3 regions of the Novosphingobium sp. HR1a genome follow, and region 1 is predicted to be linked to each of the others. Evidence: riboswitches for the same ligand, from Rfam matches in the RefSeq annotation. Region 1 holds a riboswitch; each other region holds the start of a gene.
What was found. Region 1 has a riboswitch for cobalamin ahead of cobW (cobalamin biosynthesis protein CobW). Riboswitches for the same ligand answer to the same signal wherever they lie in the genome.
Positions count from the first base shown of each region.

Region 2: it holds a riboswitch for cobalamin, as region 1 does, so the genes downstream of both, HWN72_RS21030 (DUF1852 domain-containing protein) here and cobW (cobalamin biosynthesis protein CobW) in region 1, are expected to answer to the same signal.
Region 3: it holds a riboswitch for cobalamin, as region 1 does, so the genes downstream of both, HWN72_RS21005 (CbtB-domain containing protein) here and cobW (cobalamin biosynthesis protein CobW) in region 1, are expected to answer to the same signal.

Region 1 is NZ_JABXWS010000040.1:6,834-11,073, forward strand. Features, by position in the region: gene HWN72_RS09345 (HAMP domain-containing sensor histidine kinase) at 1-36, shown strand, start outside; gene fahA (fumarylacetoacetase) at 184-1,488, shown strand; cobalamin riboswitch at 1,528-1,770, shown strand; gene cobW (cobalamin biosynthesis protein CobW) at 1,955-3,004, shown strand; gene cobN (cobaltochelatase subunit CobN) at 3,237-4,240, shown strand, end outside.
Region 2 is NZ_JABXWS010000077.1:81,425-85,664, forward strand. Features, by position in the region: gene HWN72_RS21025 (hypothetical protein) at 58-519, opposite strand; cobalamin riboswitch at 987-1,209, shown strand; gene HWN72_RS21030 (DUF1852 domain-containing protein) at 1,606-2,604, shown strand; gene HWN72_RS21035 (methionine synthase) at 2,631-3,659, shown strand; gene HWN72_RS21040 (acyl-CoA thioesterase) at 3,840-4,240, shown strand, end outside.
Region 3 is NZ_JABXWS010000077.1:75,153-79,392, reverse strand. Features, by position in the region: gene HWN72_RS21015 (TonB-dependent siderophore receptor) at 1-942, opposite strand, end outside; cobalamin riboswitch at 1,126-1,381, opposite strand; gene HWN72_RS21010 (histidine phosphatase family protein) at 1,423-1,986, opposite strand; cobalamin riboswitch at 2,027-2,158, shown strand; gene HWN72_RS21005 (CbtB-domain containing protein) at 2,192-2,419, shown strand; gene HWN72_RS21000 (CbtA family protein) at 2,430-3,173, shown strand; gene HWN72_RS20995 (helix-turn-helix domain-containing protein) at 3,404-3,757, opposite strand; gene HWN72_RS20990 (MATE family efflux transporter) at 3,754-4,240, opposite strand, start outside.

The sequences.
Region 1 (4,240 bases):
GCGCGCCTGGACGTGCCCCAGCCGCCAATGGGTTGACGAAGATCGTCGTCCCGGACTTGATCCGGGACCGCTGGCGGTCTTTAGATGCGACCTTGCTGGTCTGCACTCATCGAAGGGTGGGCTGTTCACGGCCAGCGGTCCCGGATCAAATCCGGGACGACGAGAGAATATGGAGAGCGACCTGTGAACTGGTGGACCATCGACGAAACCCATGACCCTGCGCGCAAAAGCTGGGTCGAAAGCGCCGACGGCCACCGCGACTTCCCGGTCCAGAACCTGCCCTTCGGTGTGTTCTCGATGGCTGAAACGCCGGGAACTCGGATCGGCGTGGCAATCGGCGACCGGATTCTCGACCTCGGCGCGCTGGCGGCGGCAGGACTCATCCCGCTGAACCTCGCCGAAATCTGCAGCGACGCCAGCATGGCCCGCCTGCTGGCCATTCCCGCGCAAGACCGCCGCGCCCTGCGCCATGCCCTCTCCGACCTGCTCTGCGACGAAGCCAGGCGGCCGGTAATCGACCCCCTGCTGCACCCGGTCGAAGCCTGCATGCTTCACCTGCCCACGCGCATCGGCGACTACACCGACTTCTATGTCGGCATTCATCACGCCAACAACATCGGCCGCCAGTTCCGCCCGGACAACCCGCTGCTGCCCAACTACAAGCACGTGCCGATCGGCTACCACGGCCGCGCGTCCTCGATCCGTCCCTCGGGTGTTCCGGTCGTGCGCCCCACCGGCCAGCGCAAGCCGCCCGAGGCCGATGCGCCGATCTTCGCGCCGACTGCAAGGCTCGACTACGAACTGGAAATGGGCGTCTGGATCGGCCGCGGCAACGACCTCGGCGAGCCTGTTCCGATCACCGATGCTGCGCAGCATATCGCCGGTTTTTGCCTGCTCAACGACTGGTCCGCGCGCGATGTGCAGGGGTGGGAATACCAGCCGCTCGGCCCGTTCCTGTCGAAGAACTTCCACTCGACGATTTCGCCATGGGTCGTCACGCCCGAAGCCCTCGCGCCCTTCCGCGCGGCCCAGCCGCCCCGACCGGAAGGCGACCCGCAGCCCCTGCCCTATCTGTCTGACGCGGATGATCAGGCCCACGGCGCGCTGGGCGTCATGCTGCAGGTCCACCTGACCACGCAGGCCATGCGCAAGGCCGGGCTTCCGCCCCATCGCCTCAGCCACGGCCCGGCGACCAACATGTACTGGACGGTGAACCAGATGGTCGCGCACCATGCATCCAACGGCTGCAACCTGACGCCCGGCGACCTGCTCGGCACCGGCACGATTTCCGCTCCCGAGCGAGAGGGTTTCGGCAGCCTCATGGAATTGTCGCAGGGCGACAAGTCGCCCCTCACCTTGGCCAGTGGCGAGACCCGCACGTTCCTGGAGGACGGCGACGAAATCTCCATCACCGCCACCGCCGCCGCTGACGGCTTCGTTTCCATCGGTTTCGGAGAATGCCGCGCCCGCATCCTTCCGGCACGCTGAAACCAACACTTGCGCCCACCCCTGCCTCCCGGTATCCGCCGGGAACAAGATCGCGCCGGTGCCCCGCAAGGGGCTTAAAAGGGAAGGCGGTGGGAACGGTTCGCCGTTCGAATCCGCAGCTGTCCCTGCAACTGTAAGCGGCGAGCGCGATGCACATCGCCTGTCCCCAGCGGGACGGGCAGCCACTGAGGCCGGACGCTGCGACATGCGAGGCTTCGGGAAGGCCGTGCATCAAGCTGTGACCCGCGAGCCAGGAGACCTGCCGGCGTCTGGTCGCTCTTGCCTTGGTCCAGGGGATGGCCGCGGCACGGTTCACCGTCTGAGCGACGACACGCATGCGGCCCGGGGCCGCGGCGGAGCAGGTCGCCGGGCGTCTTCGCGCCTGTCCGTCGCCCCTGCCCCGCGCCGGCGCGAAAGCGCCGGTACGCCCCGCCGCGAGAAGTCGCCGGCGCGGGAGTTGAGAGCCTTGAGCAAAGTACCCACCACCGTCATCACCGGCTTCCTCGGCGCCGGCAAGACCACGCTGATCCGCCACCTGCTGCAGAACGCGAAGGGCCGCCGCCTCGCCCTCGTCATCAACGAGTTCGGCGACGTTGGCGTCGACAGCGAACTGGTCAAGGGCTGCAACGACGAGGCCTGCCCCGAGGACGATATCCTCGAACTCGCCAACGGCTGCATCTGCTGCACCGTGGCCGACGACTTCCTGCCGACGATGCAGAAGCTGCTCGACCGCGAGACGCCGCCCGACCACATCATCATCGAGACGTCGGGCCTCGCGCTGCCCAAGCCACTGGTCAAGGCCTTCCAGTGGCCGGACATCCGCACCCGCGCGACAGTGGACGGCGTGATCGCCCTGATCGACGCCGATGCCGTCGCCGCCGGTCGCTTCGCCACCGATGAAGAGGCACTCGCCGCCGCCCGCGCCGCCGATCCCAACCTCGACCACGACAGCCCGCTCGAGGAACTGTTCGAGGAACAGTTGGGCTGCGCCGACATGGTCGTTCTCAACAAGACCGACCTCGTCGATGCGGACGTACTGGCCGAAGTGGAAAAGACCGTCGCCGCCGAGACGCGCCCGGGCGTCAAGATCGTGCGCGCGGACCACGGCGCGGTGGATATCGCCGCGCTGCTCGGCATCGTCGCGGCGGCCGAGGACGACCTCGACAGCCGCAAGTCGCACATCGACGGCCTGGCCGACGATCACGACCATGACGACTTCGACACCTTCATCCTGAACGGCGGCGAAATCGCGGACCTCGACGCGCTGCTGGCGGGCCTCAGGGAGCAGATCGCCGCGCATGACGTGCTGCGCGTGAAGGGCATGGTGGCGCTGGCGGGCAAGCCCAGCCGCCTCGTCCTGCAGGGCGTCGGCCCGCGCATCCAGCACTTCTTCGACCGCGCGTGGAAGCTCGAAGAACCGCGCCGCACGCAGCTGGTGGTTATCGGCCAGAAGGGGCTGGACCGCGCGGCCATCGAAGCCGCGCTGGCGGGTGTGCTAGGTTCGGTCCCGGCGTAAGCACAACCATGTACCCCAACCTTCGTCATTGCGAGCGTAGCGCGGCAATCCAGAGCCGCGCAAACCGCCCTGGATTGCTTCGCTGCGCTCGCAATGACGAGCGGTGGGGAGGCGAACCGGCGTTGAACGAAGATCTGCGGCTTCCCCCCCTCCTCCGTCATTGCGAACCCGCGCAGCGGGTGAAGCAATCCAGGGCGGTTCGCACTGCCGTCAGCCCGGCGAGCGCCGCCTGATGCACCTGCTTTCCGCCACCCCGGGCACGATCTCCAACGGCGAGGAGGCGATCGACCTCGACCAGCCGCCGGGCGACGTCGTCATCCTGACGGTGGCGGACAGCGAACTCGCCTGCTTCGCCAAAGCGGCGGCAGGGCTGCCGGAGGGCGCGCCGAGCGTCCGCCTCGCCAACCTGCTGCAGTTGCGGCACCCCTACTCGGTCGATCTCTACGTCGAGAAGGTGATCGCCCACGCAAAATTCGTCTGCGTGGTGCTGCTCGGCGGCAAGAGCTACTGGCCCTACGGCATCGACGAGATCGCCCTGATCGCCCGCGAGAAGGGCATCGCCTTCGCCGCCATCGCCGACGGGCGCGAGGATGATCCGACGCTGACGGTCGCCTCCACCCTCCCCGCCGAGACGGTCGAGCACCTCCGCGACTATCTGCGGCAGGGCGGCAGCGCGAATGCCCTGTCGTTCCTCCGCACCGCCGCGCGGCTGATCGGCGAGGACTGCGGCCAGCCGGACGACCCGGTGCCGGTGGCCGACGCGGGGCTCTATCTGCAAGGCGTGGACCGGCCGAGCTTGGCCGACTTGCGCGCCTCATGGCGTCCCGACGGCCCTGTCGTACTGCTGGTATTCTACCGCGCGCTGATGATCGCGGGCACGCTCGACGCCGTGGACGCGATGGTCGCCGCATTGCAAATGCGCGGGTTCAACGTCGCCGCCGTCCATGTCCGGGCGCTGCGAGAGCCTTTCGCGATCGACTGGCTCGGCGGCCTGATGACCGAGATTGCGCCCGACGTGATCGTCAATGCCACCAGCTTCGCCTCCTCTTCCTCGGGCGAGCCGCGCGTCGGCGGGGTGCTCGAACGCGCCGACTGCCCGATCCTGCAGGTCGCCTTCGCGGGTGTCGAGGAGGCCGACTGGCAGGCCGCCGCACGCGGCCTCGGCCCACGCGATCTGGCGATGAACGTGGCGCTGCCCGAACTCGACGGCCGCCTGTTCACCCGCGCCGTCGCCTT
Region 2 (4,240 bases), on a different contig from region 1:
GTGCTTACCGGCGACAACCAGTGAGCATGGAGAATGTGGCATTGCGAGACGCTGGCGTCAGTGGCCATCCTTGCCCAGACGCGCATCTTCTTCGCGCCAGTCGCAAATGACCTGAGGAGCGCCCAGCAGGCGCTCAACCTGCGATACCGAATAGGTCGGCACCGATACGATCTGCCCCTTACGGATACTCACGGATCCACTGGGGGTAAGACGACCGTCCTTGGTCCAGCGCACGCGTTCCTTGTTGGTGAGCGGCAGCACCGCAAGAAGTTCCTTAGGCGTAAGCGGTCGTTTGGCCAGTTCGACCAGACGGCCCATCAGATCAGCCAGATCGACTGAATCGGGTCCGCAGTCAGGCGCCAAGATGACGAACGCCTCGTTCAGCGCACGCCACTCGATCCGCGCACGCGGCCAGAACGCGGCACGTACGAAACGCTTCGCCTGCCCCCTTCGCAAACCCAAGGCAACATGATCCTCAAAACATCGCCCGAAGGACAGTCGCCATCCATCGCCGTCCACGCGCCAGCGCAGTTCTGCAGATATGCGGGCGAGACGAGAGTGTGCAGGCGCGTACCCACAGTAACCGCCATGGGGGGACAGTTGCATTGCGGCAGACATGGCAGTCGAACGAACCCTTGACGGAGAAGACCCGCACGTCGTTGAGCGGCGGCCTGATGCCCGGTCACCTGCACGGCGTCCCCGGTCACGTCTGCTCCATGGACTTGAGGATCACCGCTGTGACGGCGAACCTGCTTGAGCATTTCCAGATCTTGCCAATCAGCAATGCCGCAGCGGCGACCGCGATGTTCAGATCAAGAAACCATCATAGTTTTGCAGGTTCTCGAGGAGCTTTCCAGCCTTTCCTCACGTGTACCGCTCCTCGGCCAAGTACGAGCGCGGACTGCGTCGCTGACGGAATAGCCTCACATCGAAACCATCATATAAAGATATCTTTATATGATGGTTGACAGTTGGCTGGCGATGGTGTTGAGAGAGCGTGTCGAGGTTCCCCGCTTCAGGCATGACGGCGGGGCTAAGACGGGAAGCCGGTGGTGCCCTTCGGGGCAGAGTCCGGCGCTGCCCCCGCAACTGTAAGTGGCGAGTGGCGGTTCCATTTCGTGTCACTGAGCCTTGCACAAGGCTCGGGAAGGCCGGAACCGCCGCAATGACCCGCAAGCCAGGAGACCTGCCTTCGGCGCCATAACGTTCCTCGGACGGGGGTTCCTCCGGTGGATCGCGCTTGAAGCGTGGCCCGCAGTCTATCCGCCGTGTGGGCCGCTCCTACTTTGCGCGTTCTTCCTTCGATCCTTCCGCCCGGCCAAAGCAGGTGATCGGTCGATGTTTGCAATCCTGTCCCGCCCCTTCGCAAATCGACGAATGCGCCCGCGCGCCGTGTCATCGGGCTGAGCCCCGCCTGACGCGGCGCGCCGCAAATCCAGACCCATTCCCGAACCACAACGACGGACGGCGTTCGCGCCGGACCGCAGGACACCGTGCATGCCCGCAACACACGCCAACCCGACATTCCCACGCCCTCGCCTCACCCGTATCGCTTCCGGCGCGCCGCTGGCGCCCACGATCAGGCGATCTTCAGGACAACCGGCCATGACAGACGACGATCTCACATTCTCCATCAGCAGCATTCGCTTCGACGAGAATTATCGCCCCTCCGACAACACGCGGATCACGACGAACTTCGCCAATCTGGCCAGAGGCGAGCACCGCCAGGAAAACCTGCAGGCTGCCCTCAGGATGATCGACAACCGCTGCAACGATCTGGCGGATTGGGACAATCCCGAGGGTGACCGCTACCGGGTCGAGCTCGATATCGTCTCGGTCGAGATGCATGTTGCTGCGGGCGATGGCGGCGATGCCTTCCCGATGATCGAGATCCTGAAGCCGAGCATCATCGACCGAAAGACCGATACGTGCATCGCCGGGATCGCCGGGAACAATTTCTCGTCCTACGTGCGCGATTACGACTTCAGCGTGCTGCTGGCCGAGCATAACAAGGGACGGTCTACGTTCGCGACGCCGGAGGGCTTCGGCGATCTGCACGGCAACCTGTTCCGGCACTTCCTGGCCTCGCCTACATACCGGGACAATTTCGCGAAGCCTCCGGTCATCTGCCTGAGTGTCTCGAGCAGCCAGACCTACCATCGCACGGAAAACCGCCACCCGATCCTGGGGATCGAGTACCGGCAGAGCGCGTTCTCCTCCACCGACGAATACTTCGCGAAGATGGGCCTGCAGGCGCGCTACTTCATGCCTCGGGGCAGTGTCGCGCCGATGGCGTTCTATTTCACCGGCGATCTGGCAAGCGATTACACCAGCCTCGAACTGATCGGCACGATCAGCACGATGGAATCGTTCCAGAGGATCTACCGGCCCGAAATCTACAACGCCAATTCGGCTGCGGGGAAATGCTTCCGGCCCAGCCTGAACCATCAGGACTTCTCGTCCACCCGGATCGTCTACGACCGCGAAGAGCGCAGCCGCCTCGCCATCGAGCAGGGCCGGTTTGCGCAAGAGCACTTCATCCGGCCGTACCAGGCCGATCTGGACCGCTGGTCCGCCGGCTACGCCGCCAGCCACATCCTTTGACAAGACAGCACACAAGGTCATCCAACATGAAAACACTGTTGCCCACTTTGACCGCTGGCAGTCTGCCCAAGCCCTCTTGGCTGGCCGAGCCCGAGAAACTCTGGTCGCCCTGGAAGCTGGAAGGCGAGGAACTGGTCGCCGGCAAGCACGATGCGCTGCGCCTGGCCGTGGACGATCAGCGGCAGGCCGGGATCGACATCGTCGGCGATGGCGAACAGACCCGCCAGCACTTCGTTACGACATTCATCGAGCACCTGAGCGGCGTCGATTTCGAGAAGCGTGAGACGGTCAGGATCCGCAATCGCTACGATGCGAGCGTGCCTACGGTCGTCGGCGCGGTCGCCCGCCCGCAGCCGGTCTTCGTCGATGATGCCCGGTATCTGCGCACGCAGACCGATCAGCCCATCAAATGGACGCTGCCCGGCCCGATGACGATGATCGATACGCTCTACGATGCCCATTACCGCAGCCGGGAAAAGCTGGCCTGGGAATTCGCCACGATCCTCAACCAGGAGGCCAGGGAACTGGAGGCGGCAGGCATCGACATTATCCAGTTCGACGAGCCCGCGTTCAACGTCTTCTTCGAAGAGGCCAACGACTGGGGGATCGCCACGCTGGAGAGGGCTGCCGAAGGGCTGAAATGCGAAACGGCGGTCCACATCTGCTACGGGTACGGCATCAAGGCGAACACCGACTGGAAGAAGACCCTGGGGGCGGAATGGCGGCAGTACGAACAGACCTTCCCGAATCTCCAAAAGTCGAAGATCGATATCGTATCGCTAGAATGCCATCACTCGCGGGTTCCGTTGGACCTCATCGAACTGATCCGCGGGAAGAAGGTCATGGTCGGGGCCATCGATGTGGCCAGCGACACCATCGAAACGCCCGAAGAGGTGGCCGATACCCTGCGCAGGGCCCTGCAGTTCGTGGAAGCTGACAAGCTCTACCCGTCCACCAACTGCGGCATGGCCCCGCTGCCCCGCGCCGTGGCTCGAGGCAAACTGAACGCGCTTGGCGCTGGCGCGCGGATCGTCAGAGAGGAACTCGCCGGCTGAACGAGCCGCAGGGCTCGTCCGGGAACCGGACGGGCTCTGACAAGGCTCCTTGGCGTTGGACCCACTACGAATTCGCAACATTCGCGGGTTTGCACGGAAGGCCTTCGCAACCTTCCCGCTTTCAGGGGTTTGTCCCGCGCCCGGCGCGTGGTTGGCTGTCTTCGCAAAGGAGATACCACCATGCCCACTGCCCATGCCCTGCCCGCGGACACCCCATCGACCCGGCTGTGCGAAATGGTCTTTCCCGAACAGGCCAACCACTATGGCACGCTGTTCGGTGGCACTGCGCTCAGCCTGCTGGGCAAGGCTGCCTTCATCGCCGCAAGCCGCCATGCCCGCGCGGCGGTGGTGATGCGAACCTCGGAAAAGATCGAGTTCCGCCACCCGGTCCGAGTCGGACAACTCGTCGAACTGCACGCCTACGTCGTGCGCGAAGGGTGCTCGTCGCTGACGGTCGAAGTGGAGATGACCGCCGAGGGGCTCATCAGCGGCGAACGCTCGCTCGCGGTAAAAGGCCGTTTCGAGATGGTCTGCGTCGACGAGCACGGCAAGTCACGCCCCATCCGTCAGAACGCGGCCGC
Region 3 (4,240 bases), on a different contig from region 1:
GCCCAGTTCGCCGTTGTAATATTGCATCCCCGCACGCAGCTTCCAGTCCCGGCCCAGCTTGTAGTCGGCGACGATGTTGCCGAGCCCGTTACGCACGCGCCAGCGGCCAACCGATGGCTCTCCGAAGAACCGGGAGGAAGGGATGGCGATCGCAAGCTGGTTGCGGAAGGCGGGATTGCCGCGATCGAGCGGTGTCTTAACCTGCACCAATTCGCCGCCAAGCGTGAAGGTCAGGTCAGAGGAGGCATCCCAGGCGACCACAGGGGCAACCACGATGCGGTCGGACTGGACATGGTCGCGGAAGGTGTCACCGCCTTCCACCGCCGCGCCAAGGCGATAGCGTACGGTCCGACCGCTATCGACAGGGCCGGTGGCATCCACGGTGCCGCGCCATCCGCCGAAGCTGTCGATCCGGCCGCTGACAGTCTGCGCCGTCCGATCCGAAGGCACGCGCGAGACGATGTTGAAGGTGCCACCCGGATCGCCGCGGCCGTAAAGCAGGGCGGCCGGGCCGCGCAGCACGTCCACGCGCTCCACCGCGATCGAATCGGGCGCAGGCGGATAGCCGCGGTTCATCGGGAAACCGTTGCGGAAATACTCAGATGGGGTGAAGCCACGCAGGTTGTAGTCGGTCAGGCCGGTGCCGCCGAAGTTGTTGCCGCGCGTGATGCCGCCCGCATAGGCCAGTACGTCCTCGACGCGGTTGGCCTGAAGGTCCTCCACGACCTGCCGGGTCAGTACCGTCACCGACTGCGGCACTTCGAGGAGCGGCGTGTCGGTGCGTGTCGCGCTGTTCGAGCGGGTGGCGTTGTAGGCGCCGCCCTTGCCGGTGACGACGATCGGATCGTCGGCGTTATCGGTTTCGGCGGCATGAGCCAGCATCGGGACCGGCATCAGCGCGAATGCGCCGGCAAGCAGTCCGGCCTTGGTCGTCGGTTTCAAGTCATTCCCCCCGGGGCGCCAGGCAACACCGGGCAGGAGGCTTCCGCGCGAACGGTCGGCGCGCACGGCAGCCGGACACCCCAAAAAGGCGGCCGACGCACGACACCGATGCGGCCCCCCGCCGCATTCTCGTCGCTCAGACGGAGAAAACTAACCGTGCCGAGACCATCCCCTGGATCAGGCAAGAGCGACCGGTGCTTCGGCAGGTCTCCTGGCTTGCGGGTCACAGCTTGATGCACGGCCTTCCCAGGCCTCGCAGGAGTTAGCGTCCGGCCCAGTGGCTGGCGGCACGAGCCTTGCCCGTCCGCACATGTACATCGCGCTCGCCGCTCACAGTTGCAGGGACAGCCTCGGATTCGGGCGAGCCGAGGGTATCGGCCCATCCTCACCGCGTTCCCTTTTAAGCCTTTCTCAAGGCACCGATGCGATCAGACCGGCTGCCGAAGCAACCGAACACGGCGGGCGTTATCCGCATTGATCTCAATTCGCAATAGCAGATCCTGCGCCCAGCGATTGCAGCCGCCATTCGCCATTGAAAGACAGCATGACACGGCAAAGCGGCGCCAGATCGATCGACAGCGTTGTCGCTACCGGAAGGCCAAGCGTCTGTGCAAGAATGGCGCGCACGAGCATCGGATGCGTAACGGCAAGGACTGGCGTATTCTGTTCGGCGAGACGGTCGAGCCAGGGCGCGATGCGCGCGCAGGCAGCATCAAGCGATTCGCCGCCTTTCGCGCCGCCTTCGGGGGCTTGCAGCCATGCCATGAGCGCCCCGGGTTCTGCTTCCTCGATTGCAGCGAATGACAATCCCGACCACTCACCGTTGTCGAGGTCGGCAAGCAGCGGCTCAATCTGCGTCGTGCAGCCCATCGCCTGTGCCGTTTGCTGCGCCGACACGGCGGGACTGCAATAGGCGATTTCTCCAAATCTCCTCGGAAGCACGATTCGGCCGGCATCGCGTCGCCCAGCCTCGTCCAGCCCGTCTTGCGGTCCTGCAAATCCGCCGCTGCGACTGAATGCCGTGGCGCTCGCGCAAAGCAGCATTAGCGAAGTTGCCAGGGTGACCTCCGGAAGCGTTGACGGAACGGTTCGCCGGGTCTTAAGTGGCGCGAACCTTCTGGTTGAAGAAGCCGGTGCAATTCCGGCGCGGTCGCGCCACTGTAATCGAAGCCTTCGCAGGGCGTCGAGAGCCAGACCTTCAACCGGGATAATCCGTTTTCAGGGCGCGAGACCCTTGAAGGAGCATGACATGGCATCGAACGCCGCGCTTTTCGACGACGCTTTCATCCCGGTGCAGGGCCGCAGCGCCATTCCGCTCGCAGACATCGCTCCCTGGGCCGTACTCGGCATGCTTCTGGCGCTCATCTTCCTCTATTTCGTGAGCACCGAGCAGGGCGCCTACGCGCTCTTCAAGGGCATGTATGTACACGAGTTCGTCCACGATGGGCGTCACCTTCTCGGCTTCCCCTGCCACTGATCGCAGGCACATGACCAAGGACCTGTTGTGGCGCGGAATGCTGGCCGGCATTCTCGCGGCGCTCCTCTCCACGCTGTTCGCGCGCGCTTTCGCCGAACCGCAAATCGATCTCGCGATTGGCTACGAGGAATCGCACGCCGCTCACGCGGCGCACCATATGAGCGAGCCTGCGGGAGACAGCGAGGAAGAGGAACTGGTGTCCCGCGACATACAGAAGAGTGCCGGGCTGCTGACAGCTTTGGCGCTGTATGGCGCTGCAGTCGGAGGTGTCTTCTCTCTGGTTTTTGCCTATGGCTACGGGCGGTTCGGCATGATCGGACCACGCAGCCTGTCGCTGCTCCTCGCCGGCCTCGCGTTTCTTCTCATCGTGATCGTGCCCGCGCTCAAATACCCGCAGACGCCGCCTGCTGTCGGCAAACACGAAACGGTCGGGCTGCGCACCGCCGCATACTTCGCCATGATCGCCCTGTCGCTCGGCGCGGCCGTGATGGCCGGCAAGGCTCGGGCAACCTTTGCTCGCGGCCGCCGCGGGTTCGACGCAACACTGTTCGCGACAGGGCTATACATCGCAATCGTCGCTCTGGGCCAATTGCTATTGCCCCCGATCAACGAGGTCCCGGGCGATTTCCCAGCCACACTGCTATGGAACTTCCGTATCGCTTCTATCGCCACACAGCTTCTGATGTGGGCCACGATCGGTATCGCCTTCGGAGCTTGGGCGGAGCGCGTGCTGAGGCGTGAACGAGCAGCATAGTTGAACGGCGGCTTTTAGGACATTCCTCGAAGTGGCCGAGCGGCAGAAATGGGCGCGTGGCCGAAGGGCTGGTGCCATCCTCGCCCGGCGACCTTTGGCAAAAATTGTCCCTTGGCGGCTTAGCACTTCGCTGGCGGACAACCGTCTCGACCGGAGGAGCCCTCTCGCCTCCAAGACTTAGCCTTCTCGAGCTATATTCGCGCGTCGAGACACATTGACGGCCCTTTCATTCAGGTACCCTTCCTTTGAATACGACAACTCCGGTCGACGACGAGGCCGCCCTGCTCCAGCTCTCGCACGACTCTCAAGACCTTGTGCAGCATCTGACCACGCATCGTCAGTTCGTAGGCCCGCACCTCCAAACGAGAATGCACCACCATTTCGATGAGCGCGAGCGCGTGCATCTCGGTCAAGCGCAGCGTCAGCATTTTCGCGCTGATGCGCGGCAGCCGTCGCCGGATGTCGCTGAAACGAAGAGGCCCATTCGAAAGCGCATCGACAATGCGGAGCAGCCATCGCTTCTCGACGAGAGACAGGACATCCGCGGGATGTTCCCGGTGTTCGAGAGCCCCCTCAGGGCTCATGCCCTGACCGCTTCGCCATCTGCGCCGGTGCCTTCCTCCCCTGCCCAGGGACGCAGTCCCACGGGGATGAGAACCAGGAGACCGTATGCCGCCAGCGCCACGCTCATGCACACGAACAGGGCCGTGAGCGATCCGGTGTAACGCAGGACGAGGAACCCTCCCCCCACCGCCACGATGAGCCGGGCGGTGGCGCCCGCAATCGGCCAGCGCAATCGCCCGGCAGCCTGCGACGCGAAATAGAGGGCAAGGCCGACGCCGAAGAAGCCGTAGAACGGCCCGACCAGGCGCAGGTAGGAACTGCCGAGGCGCACGATCTGCGGGTCATGCGTGAACAGGCCCATCCACGCCGCCGGAAAAGCTGCCGCGACGAGACCGACCGTCTCCGACGCCATGAATGCCAAGGCCGCCCCCGTCAGCGCGATACGCCGTGCGCGGGCGACCTGTCCCGCTCCCAGATTGGTGGCGACGAGCGCAATCAGCGGC